Regions from separate parts of the Rhodococcus sp. 077-4 genome, predicted to be linked through region 2. Evidence: predicted binding sites of a transcription regulator. Region 2 holds the regulator's gene; each other region holds the start of a gene.
The links. Region 2 encodes LexA, which represses DNA repair genes until DNA is damaged. Its sites were predicted from a motif close to CGAACANNTGTTCG; they were not measured.
Positions count from the first base shown of each region.

Region 1 (3,276 bases), on a different contig from region 2:
CTCCTCGGGCCACGGCTGCGCAGTCCAGTTCTGCGGTCTCGGCTGCTCACGGCGTAGCGAACGGCCGAGATGGGACCCGGTGCGCGCGTAGAGATGGCGGGCATATTCCTGCCACATCAGCTCGTCCCGATAGCGGGAACGGTCGCGTGGGGGAGCGTCGGCGACGGCGTCCCAGACCTCCCGCAGCGTCAGCAACCCGTGGCGGATGTACGGCGACATGCGGCTCGCGCCGCGGCGATTCACCGGGAGAACGGTGCTGCGATCGCGGGCGTAGCCGGTGATGTCGAGGCCGGCCAGCGCGGCATCGGCAGCAGACTGACCGCCGCGAATGCCTCCCGCCCTGATGCCTTCCGGGCCCTCGCGCGTCAGGTCGCCCAGATGCTCGGCAACCCAGGCAACGACGTCCTCGGTGGTGAAAGCGTCGGCGATGGAGGGAGGAGGAGGTAGCTCGGACATGCGGTCGGTCTTCCCCGTTGAAACGGAACGGAAACTCGAACTACAAGGCGGCGTCCAAGAGCTCGATGTCGGAGTCGTTCAGGATGAGGTGCGCTGCCTCGACGTTCTTGCGCAGGTGGGAAATGCTGGTGGTTCCGGGCAGCGGAACGACCGTCGCCCCGCTGTGACTACCGCGGTGATGAACCCATGCCAACGCAACTTGGCCGGGTGTCACCCCTCTGTTCAAGGCGACCCCCGCGAGAGCGACATCGAGGGGCGTGTCATGTGTGCCGGTGAGATTGCCATGCCCGAGGGGCGAATGTGCGACGAGGGCGATGCCGAGCTCCGCAAGAGTCGGCAGAAACAATTCCGCCTCACGATGGGCGAGCGACCACTGTTGCTGCACAACGGCAATGGGATGTACTGCGTGTGCGCGACGGATGTCGTCGACCGTGATGTTGGACAAACCGAGGTGGCGAATCTTGCCCGCCGACTTCAGTTCCGCCATCGCGGTGACCGTGTCCTCGATCGGTGTGTCCTCGCTGCGATGATGCAGGTAGTAGACGTCGAGGTAGTCAACGCCGAGCCGCTCGAGCGTGCCGTCGATCGCACTGCGAACCGTCTGCGGATCGGCCTTGACGGACCAGTCGTCGAAGCGACCCGATTCACCCCAGTAGACGCCGAACTTGCTGCACAGCGTCACCTCATCACGATGAGAACCCAACGCGCGCCCCACTGTTGCTTCGTTGCCGTACATTTCGGCTGTATCGAGCAACGTCACGCCTGCCTCGATGGCAGTGCGAATCAAGACTCCAGGATCTCGGTCCTCGTCCCCCCAGCCGTCGTCGGTCAGTCGCATCAATCCGAGGCCCTGAAGCGGTGGGATGTCGAGTATCCACGGATTCGCGTCTGTCATGGCCGACAGGGTATGACCTCAAGTGCCGTCGAGGTCAAGTGATTGCCCGTTGTGTCTTGGACGCTGGGCTCGTTCGGGTACTCCAAAGTCTTGTCAGCACTGCCCCTGCTGGGATCAAGAAGAGTGCGTAGGGTCCGCCAACCGCCCATTGCTCCGGTGTGGACAGCTCGGGACTCCAACTGTTCGGGTCGCGGCGGACAGGGCCGCCGTAGACGGCAAGGACAGAGTTGATCACGATCAGCAGGCAATACGCCGTTGTGAGGGCGAGTCCGACGGTCGCGTACCAACGGCCTCGGTGCGAGCTCTGGGGCGACGGGAGTTCGAGACTGCCAGCAATGGAGAAGACTGCAGCGGGAAGGAGAACGATCAAGCCGACGGCCGTGGTGATGTTCCACGTGACTACGACGTCCCCGATGGCGTCGTAGCCGATACCCGATGCGCCCGCTGCGAGGCTGATACCCCACCACAAGAGGGGAAGCGTTCCTGTCACGATCACGCCGCGGCGAAAAGATCTCGTGTGGTTCGGCCGCGTTGTCATGACGCCATTGGTATCACCGTCACCCGGGAGGCTCGGGTCAAGGACGGTCACCGCGCGAGGCTCGTACGTGTGTTCGAAAACTTGTCGGTGGGTCGCGGTAGATTTTGTTCATGCTTTCGGGGGACGGCGGATCAGGGGTGGACGGCATCGAGACGGTGCCGCCAGCTCCCGATGTGTCCGATCCCGAACTGTCGGCGCTGGTCTCAGCCGTCGAATCGACGGTCGCCGAATTGGCCGGGCAGGGGTCGGTGTCGTGGACGAATGCCGACCGGCGTGCGGTGATTCAACGCATGGAAACTGTGTCGCGGTCCGTGACGGCGTACTCGCACACCTGGCTCAACGAACTGATCAGCCAACACGGCCTCGACGTGTACCCGGGATCGGTACCGTCGTCGGTGGCATGGATGCTCCGGATCACCCCACGAGCAGCCGGAGCCCGAGTGCGCCTGGCTGCGGAGTTGGGTGACCGCACCTCCTTCTCCGGCGAAGTACTGCCCCCGTTGCTGCCGCACACCGCTGCAGCGCTGCGGGCAGGGCTGCTCGACGCCAAACACGTGCAGATGATCCGCGAATTCTTCAGACACCTGCCCTCCAGGACTGACCCACAGACACGCGATCTCGCCGAAGAGCAGTTGGTGGGTCTCGCATCGACCCGACGACCCGACGACTTCGCGCCGTTGGTGGCGCACCTGGACTCGATCCTCAACCCCGACGGCAATCACGACGATGATGACGACGACGAGAACGGAAAGCCGAGGCCGCGCAAGCGACGGGATGCGTTCTTCTATCTCGGTGAACAGGGTTCCGACGGTATGTCGGAAGGGAAGTTCTGCGTCGACTCCGAACTACGGGCCTACCTCGAAGCTTTGTTCTCCAAGGCCGCGAAGCCGGGGGTGAACAATCCTGCCGACCCGACATCGGTCGTCCACAACGAGACCAGCAACGAGGACAAAGACGAGACCAGCTACGACGACAAAGACGAGGCCGGCGGTGATGACGACGGCGGGGGCGGCAGCGCTACTACGCCGACGCCCGAGTCCTTTCCGGGCGATGCCGGGTCCAGTCATGCGGGCTTGTGGGATGAGACGAACTACGACAGTGACGGCGACTGCGGTGACGATGACGACTGCGACGGTGTCGACTGTGGTTGCGGCACAGGGTCCGACGGCACAGCCGCACCCAAGGACGCAGCGGCGCCCGACGGAGCTGCTGACTCAGACGACGCGGCAGATATACGTGATGCTGCCGCCGCGCGGGATCGACGCACCCAAAACGAACGCCGCCACGACGCCCTCAAGCTCGCGCTACGGCAGACACTTGCATCCGGGACACTCGGCACGCACCGCGGTCTACCCGTCACCGCGATAGTGACAATGTCGCTGCGGGA
Region 1 is NZ_JAJPWC010000001.1:576,639-579,914, forward strand. Features, by position in the region: gene ACNEOT_RS02855 (FAD-binding domain-containing protein) at 1-456, opposite strand, end outside; gene ACNEOT_RS02860 (aldo/keto reductase) at 497-1,351, opposite strand; gene ACNEOT_RS02865 (hypothetical protein) at 1,386-1,889, opposite strand; gene ACNEOT_RS02870 (DUF222 domain-containing protein) at 2,000-3,276, shown strand, end outside.
Region 1: the regulator LexA is predicted to act here: its motif matches at 1,952-1,965, upstream of ACNEOT_RS02870 (DUF222 domain-containing protein).

Region 2 (3,276 bases):
GACCTTCCGCGGTATCTCGCTGCGGCAACCAAACGGCTCGCGACGCTGCCGAGCAGTGCGGGCCGCGACGCCGCGGCGATGGACGTACTCGATCGCGTCTACGCCTCGTACGGGCGGCTGTTGGATTCGCTCCCGGAGAGCAGAAAGAACAGTTCCGGGGTGCAGGAACTGTTCTGGATGATCGAGGAGTTGCGAGTCGGACTGTTCGCCCAAGGGATTCGCACGGCGTATCCGGTCTCGGAGAAGCGCATCGAGAAAGCGATCTCGGATCAGTCTCGTTGACCCGTGCTGCCGTCAGTCGACGTCGGCGGACTCTCGATGCTTGCGAAGTTCGTGGATTTCCTTCTCGAAGTCCTCGGCCGAGCTGAACGAGCGATAGACGGAGGCGAAGCGCAGGTAGGCCACCTCGTCGAGATCGCGAAGGGGCCCGAGAATCGCCAAACCCACCTCGTTGCTGGGGATCTCTGCGGAACCGGCGGCGCGAATGGTGTCTTCGACCTGTTGAGCCAAGAGGTTCAAAGCGTCGTTGTCGACATCTCTGCCCTGGCAGGCGCGTCGAACACCCTTGACGACCTTGTCGCGGCTGAACGGCTCGGTCACGCCGCTACGCTTCACGACGGCCAGCACTGCAGCCTCGACGGTGGTGAATCGACGACCGCACTCCGGGCAGGAGCGACGACGCCGTATTGCCTGCCCCTCGTCCATCTCACGCGAGTCGACCACGCGTGAGTCGGGATGCCTGCAGAACGGGCAATGCATGAGGAAGCCTCCGTCGTATCCAACGCTCCGACGACGAGCACGCGCATCGGGGCAGTCAGTCGAGGATACTCAGTCTTCCCGGACGCGAGGGGGCCGGTGGTCATCTGCCGGGCGCATACTCGACGACTGCTCCGTCGTGTACTTCGACCACACCGGCCGGCTGCGCGCCCGACTCGGCTGCAGTGGCCCGCAGGTTCGCGATGCCGATCAGTCCCCCTGCGACGACCAGGACCGCCAACATCGACAGCACCAGCGATCGCATGCGAACCGGCTGACCCGCGAAGTGCGCAGAAGTCCGGTCGAACTCGAGATCGGCCTGCTCACGATCGGTGACATCCGTCCACGACGGGTCCAGGACGGGCAGGCACGGGCCGGACGGCGCGGCGACGCCGTGCACCGCCGGACGCGCCCGGCGGCGGCGCTCGACGACGGTGGACCGTGAACGGACGGCGGTGGCGGTGGGGCGATCGGTGATGATGGTCATCGGAACCTCGTCTTCACTCGTTGGATCGATTGTTCGATCAGGCGTTCGATGGACGCTTGTTCGAAGTTCTATCACGAGCCTCCGACAAAGTCTGTAGAAAACGCGACACGAGTCGAACAGATGTTTGATTCAACAGCTGATACACGCTAGATTCGTGTCAGAAACCACACGCCACACGAGTCGACACCATCAACTCCAGTCCGCGCAGACCGACCACGCAGACCGGATCCAGAACTTCAGCAGGAGGCCGACAGCATGAAGGACGAGACCTCGACGAGGTCGACCACGCGAACCACGGGTCCCAAGACGACCGGCGCCAAGGCCACCGCTACCAAGGCCGCCGCAGGAAAGCCGGCCGCAGAGCCGACATCCAAGGCCATGGAGGTCGGAACCGATATCAGTGCGGGTCTGACCGAGCGGCAGCGCAAGGTGCTCGAGGTCATTCGCGCCTCGGTCACCGAGCGCGGCTACCCGCCGAGCATTCGTGAGATCGGCGATGCGGTCGGTCTGACGTCGACCTCGTCGGTTGCTCATCAACTTCGCACCCTCGAACGCAAGGGGTTCCTGCGCCGGGACGCCAACCGCCCCCGCGCCGTCGACGTGCGTGGGCTGGACGAGGTGCAGGCCGATCAGGCTGCCGCCGCCGTAGACGGTTCCGCGGCGTCCGACGAACAGGATCGCCTGCCGACCCCGACGTTCGTGCCCGTTCTGGGACGTATCGCCGCAGGCGGTCCCATTCTTGCCGAAGAGGCCGTCGAGGACGTGTTCCCGCTCCCACGCGAATTGGTGGGGCAGGGTTCGCTCTTCCTGCTCAAGGTCGTCGGCGAGTCGATGATCGAGGCGGCCATCTGCGACGGCGACTGGGTGGTGGTTCGCCAGCAGTCCGTGGCCGACAACGGCGACATCGTGGCTGCGATGATCGACGGCGAGGCCACCGTCAAGACGTTCAAGCGGTCCAAGGGTGAAGTGTGGCTGCTGCCGCACAATCCCCTGTTCGAGCCGATTCCAGGCAACAACGCCGCAATCCTCGGCAAAGTCGTCACCGTGATGCGCAAGCTGTAGGGATCGTCACCGTAGTGACACGAGAAGGGCCGCAGCACATGTGCTGCGGCCCTTCGCGTGCATCGGATCAGCGGATCACAGATTCAATCCGCGGCCGATGATCTCCTTCATGATCTCGGTGGTCCCGCCGTAGATGGTTTGGACGCGAGAGTCCATGTAGGCCTTGGCGATCGGGTATTCCTTCATGTAGCCGTAACCGCCGTGCAGCTGCAGGCACCGGTCGATCAGCTTGACCTGATTCTCGGTGGTCCACCACTTCGCCATCGCGGCTTCCTGGACGGACAACGTCCCTGCATTGAGCAGTTCGATGAACTTGTCCACCATGATGCGGGTGGCGGTGGTCTCGGTTGCCAACTCCGCCAACACGAATCGGGTGTTCTGGAACTTGCCGATCGACTTTCCGAAAGCCTTGCGATCGCGGCAGTACTGAATCGTCATCTCCAGCGCCGACTCCATCGCGGCTGCCGCGACGACGGCGATCGACAGGCGTTCCTGGGGCAGATTCTGCATGAGGTAGATGAACCCCATGCCTTCTTCGCCGAGGAGGTTGGCGGCGGGCACGCGAACGTCGGTGAAGCTGAGTTCGGCGGTGTCCTGTGCCTTCATGCCGATCTTGTCGAGGTTGCGACCGCGTTCGAATCCGGGCATGTCGCGTTCGACGACCAGCAGGCTGAAGCCCTGTGCGCCCTTCTCCGGGTCGGTGCAGGCCACGACAATGATCAGATCTGCGTTGATTCCGTTGGTGATGAAGGTCTTCGAGCCGTTGAGCACCCAGTCGTCGCCGTCGCGGACGGCCTTGGTCTTGATGCCCTGCAGGTCGCTGCCCGTGCCGGGTTCGGTCATGGCGATTGCGGTGATCAGCTCACCGGAACAGAATCCGGGCAGCCAGCGCTGCTTCTGCTCGTCGTTCGCCAGCTCGATCAGATACGGCGCGACGACGTCGTTGTGCAGTGTGAAGCCGATGCCGCTGT
Region 2 is NZ_JAJPWC010000002.1:1,014,220-1,017,495, reverse strand. Features, by position in the region: gene hrpA (ATP-dependent RNA helicase HrpA) at 1-282, shown strand, start outside; gene nrdR (transcriptional regulator NrdR) at 295-759, opposite strand; gene ACNEOT_RS14050 (hypothetical protein) at 860-1,243, opposite strand; gene lexA (transcriptional repressor LexA) at 1,622-2,305, shown strand; gene ACNEOT_RS14040 (acyl-CoA dehydrogenase family protein) at 2,381-3,276, opposite strand, start outside.

Region 3 (3,276 bases), on a different contig from region 2:
AACCGGGCGCGTACCGGTCCATTTCGGCCACGATCCGATCCGCCTCGAATTCGGCCAGCGAGCGCTCGCCCGCAACGTCCGATCGCCACGATCTGCCGTCGGCGAGCGTGTGCGGATGCCACTGCGACCACAGGGAGATCTGATGCTGTCCCGGCGGTGCGATGGTGGGATCGAGTGCGCTGAACGACATGCCCAGCACTGCCGGAACCGGCGGCAGGTGGCCGGCCAGTGCGTGCCCGTGTGCCAGACGCAATTGGCTGCGGTCGCGTACCAGCAGGGCCAGACCGTGGGTGCCGTCCTCGATCCGCTCGGCGCTCGGATACGTAGGAAGGGCGTCGGTCGCCAGCCGGACCGCAGTACCGATCCCCGGCCCCACTCGAATAGTGCTGCGCCACCGTGCGATCTGCGCCGGATCGTGTCCGCCTGCGGCGAGCAGGTCGAGGGTGGTGACGATGTGGCAGCCGGCCACGACGACGCGGCTGTCCACCTCCCGTCCCGACGCGGTCCTGGTGGTCCAGCCGTGTGGGCGACGGACGAGTGAGGTCACCGCGTCACCGAGGGTCAGTGTTGCACCGTCCCGCTGCAGCCGGGCGATCATCGCCTCGGTCAATGCGCCGCTACCGCCGACGGCGCGACCGGGTGGAAGGGTGTGCATGAGCGCAGCGAAGCCGACCATGGGCGCGGTCCCGGGCTCGGACATCGGCGGACCCGACTGTGCGCCGAACCACGCGAGGGCAGCTTTGAGTCTCTCGCTCGAGAACATCTCGTCCAGCAGGGAATCGCCGGTGGCCAGGAATTCGCGCGAGAGCATGCTGCCGCCGTCGGGCGCGCCGAGGCCCCAGAAGGATCGAAGCAGCTTCGGGCCGGTGGGCGGCCCACCGAACGCCCGCATGGTGCGCTCGCTTCGGGGGCCCCACACCGAGACGAAACTGCGGTAGGCACGAACATCGGCGGTGCCGCAGGCGGCGGCGATGGAGTCACAGGTCCGGTCGAGATCGCGATGGAACACGATTGCGCGTTCGTCGGTGCCGACAGCTCCCGGTGCGAATGCCCAGGGATCGCAGTCGATGTAGCGCAGTCCGAACTCGGCGAGCCCGAGCTCCTCGACGATGCCGGTGTGACGAATCATGATGTGCGCCGAAGAACCCCTGTCCACGCGATGACCGGGGAATCGCTCCACCGTCGATACCGCGCCACCCGCTACGGTGTCGCGCTCGAGAACCTCGACGGACATGCCGGCATCGGTCAGGTAACAGGCAGAGGTCAGGGCATTGTGGCCGGAGCCCACCACCACAGCGTCGATCACATCTTCAGGCTACTGGCCCGCCGAGCGGCAACCGGCGGCCGAGGACGGCGAAGGGGCGTCGGTCGCCGGCGAACGTGAAGTCACGCAGTACGTCGGCAAAGCCGAGCCGCCGGTACAACCGCCAGGCCCGGTTGTCCTCCTGCGCCACCTCGGGTGTGGACAACATCACGTTGTTCGCGGAGACGCCGTCGAGCAACCGGCCGCACAGTCGGGCCCCGAGGCCGTGCCCCTGAGCGCTCGGAAGGACATGCAACTCGGTCAGCTCGAAGTAGTCCTCCAGTGCGGCCTCGACGCTGCGCGGGGAATGGCCGGCGCGTCGCAATCCATCGCGTACCTGCTGGTGCCACCACTGGTGCGCGGCACCGTGATAGCCGTATGCGACGGCGACCAGCGTGTCTTCCTGCGTCGGGTCGGGGTTGGGGAGCAGTGCGCCGACCGCTCGCCAACCCGGCCGGTGTAGATGTTCGCTCCACATCGGGGCGCGGCTCTGTTCGGTTCCACGCGGATAGCCCATGGCCTCCACGTAGATGGACAGTGCCTCGAACAGCCGCTGGCGAAACTCCGGGGGCGTCAGATCGACCAGGTAGGGCGTTGTCTGCGCATCGGTGACGACTGTTCTCAACCTTTCTTCGGCAACTTGTCGGTGGGCACAGCTATATTGAATGTGTCGAACGGGTGTTCGATGATCGGGGCCGAGTGCGCCGGTGGCTTCGGCTCGGATCGTCGAGTCGGATTCTCCGGAGTTCGACTGTAAGGCTTCGTCACGGTTCCGGCCGCGTCAGGTACGCGCCGGAGATTCGAACTGGAGGTGTTCGAGTATGACGATCACGAAGGCGTTCGATGCCGGAGTGCGGTCGCCGGTGTCGCGTCAGGCGCAGGTTCTGCTCGGTCGAGCCGATGCTCTGCTGTCCGAGTCGATCGGGGAGAGCGATGCCGGAGATCGGTTTCTCTTGAGCTACGCCGCAGCACTGAAAGGCGCGGCGGCCGTGCTGGCGTCGTTGCCCAATTCGATCGGAGCGCGTCCTCGCTCGCGCAGTGCGTGGGTGTTGATGGCAAAGGCGGCACCCGATCTCGCCGTGTGGGCGGACTACTTCGCGTCCTTCTCGGCCACCCGCGCTGCGGTCGAGGCCGGCGCATCGAGCGCGATCGTCGATCTCGATGCCGACGATTTCTACCGGCACGTCAGTCGTTTTCTGAACTCGGTCGAGGATCGGCTCGGGGGGCAGGCGCGATTCTCGTCCGTCGACCCGATGGCAGCACCGTTGTCGGCATAGCTCATCGAGACCTGGCCGTCAGGTCACAATCGCCACGTCATCCAGTGTTTGCGCCGTGTTTTCGAGACGTGCGTCCCGAATGCTTCGGGGTTTCTCGAAGAACACATCGACCGAGTAGGTGGTAAGCGGCGGATTCAGCTCGTATCATCGACAGCAGGTAGCCGCCAAGGTCAGCTTCCCGTCGTTTCCAACCGAAATGACCTTCAATATCTGTGCAGGGGGAGGTACCGTGCCACTCTCCGAGCACGAGCAGCGCATGCTCGATCAGATCGAGAGCGCTCTCTACGCCGAGGATCCCAAATTCGCGTCTCATGTGAGGGGCGGTCGCGTTCGCGCGGCGTCGAGCAGGAGGCGCTTTCAGGCTGCCGCATTGTTCGTAGTGGGACTCGTGTTGCTCGTCGCCGGTGTTGCATTGTCGACGAACAGTTTGGCTTTTCTCGTCGTCAGTCTCGTCGGCTTTTTGTTCATGTTCGGTGCCGGAGCACTGTTCCTGTTCGGCGGCTCCAACAAGGGAGCAACAGCCGCGCCGGACGGAGACAGCACAGTCGCCGAGGCCGCCGAGACGTCCGGGCGTCGTACCGGGCAGAAATCGAAGGGTGGCCGCAAGAGCGGCAGCTTCACCTCTCGCATGGAAGATCGGTTCCGAAAGAGGTTCGAGCAGGATTGAGTCGGTCAGGTTTCTCACCGAAATCCGAC
Region 3 is NZ_JAJPWC010000005.1:54,400-57,675, forward strand. Features, by position in the region: gene ACNEOT_RS22195 (phytoene desaturase family protein) at 1-1,306, opposite strand, end outside; gene ACNEOT_RS22200 (GNAT family N-acetyltransferase) at 1,311-1,928, opposite strand; gene ACNEOT_RS22205 (SAV_6107 family HEPN domain-containing protein) at 2,125-2,580, shown strand; gene ACNEOT_RS22210 (DUF3040 domain-containing protein) at 2,810-3,247, shown strand.
Region 3: the regulator LexA is predicted to act here: its motif matches at 1,975-1,988, upstream of ACNEOT_RS22205 (SAV_6107 family HEPN domain-containing protein).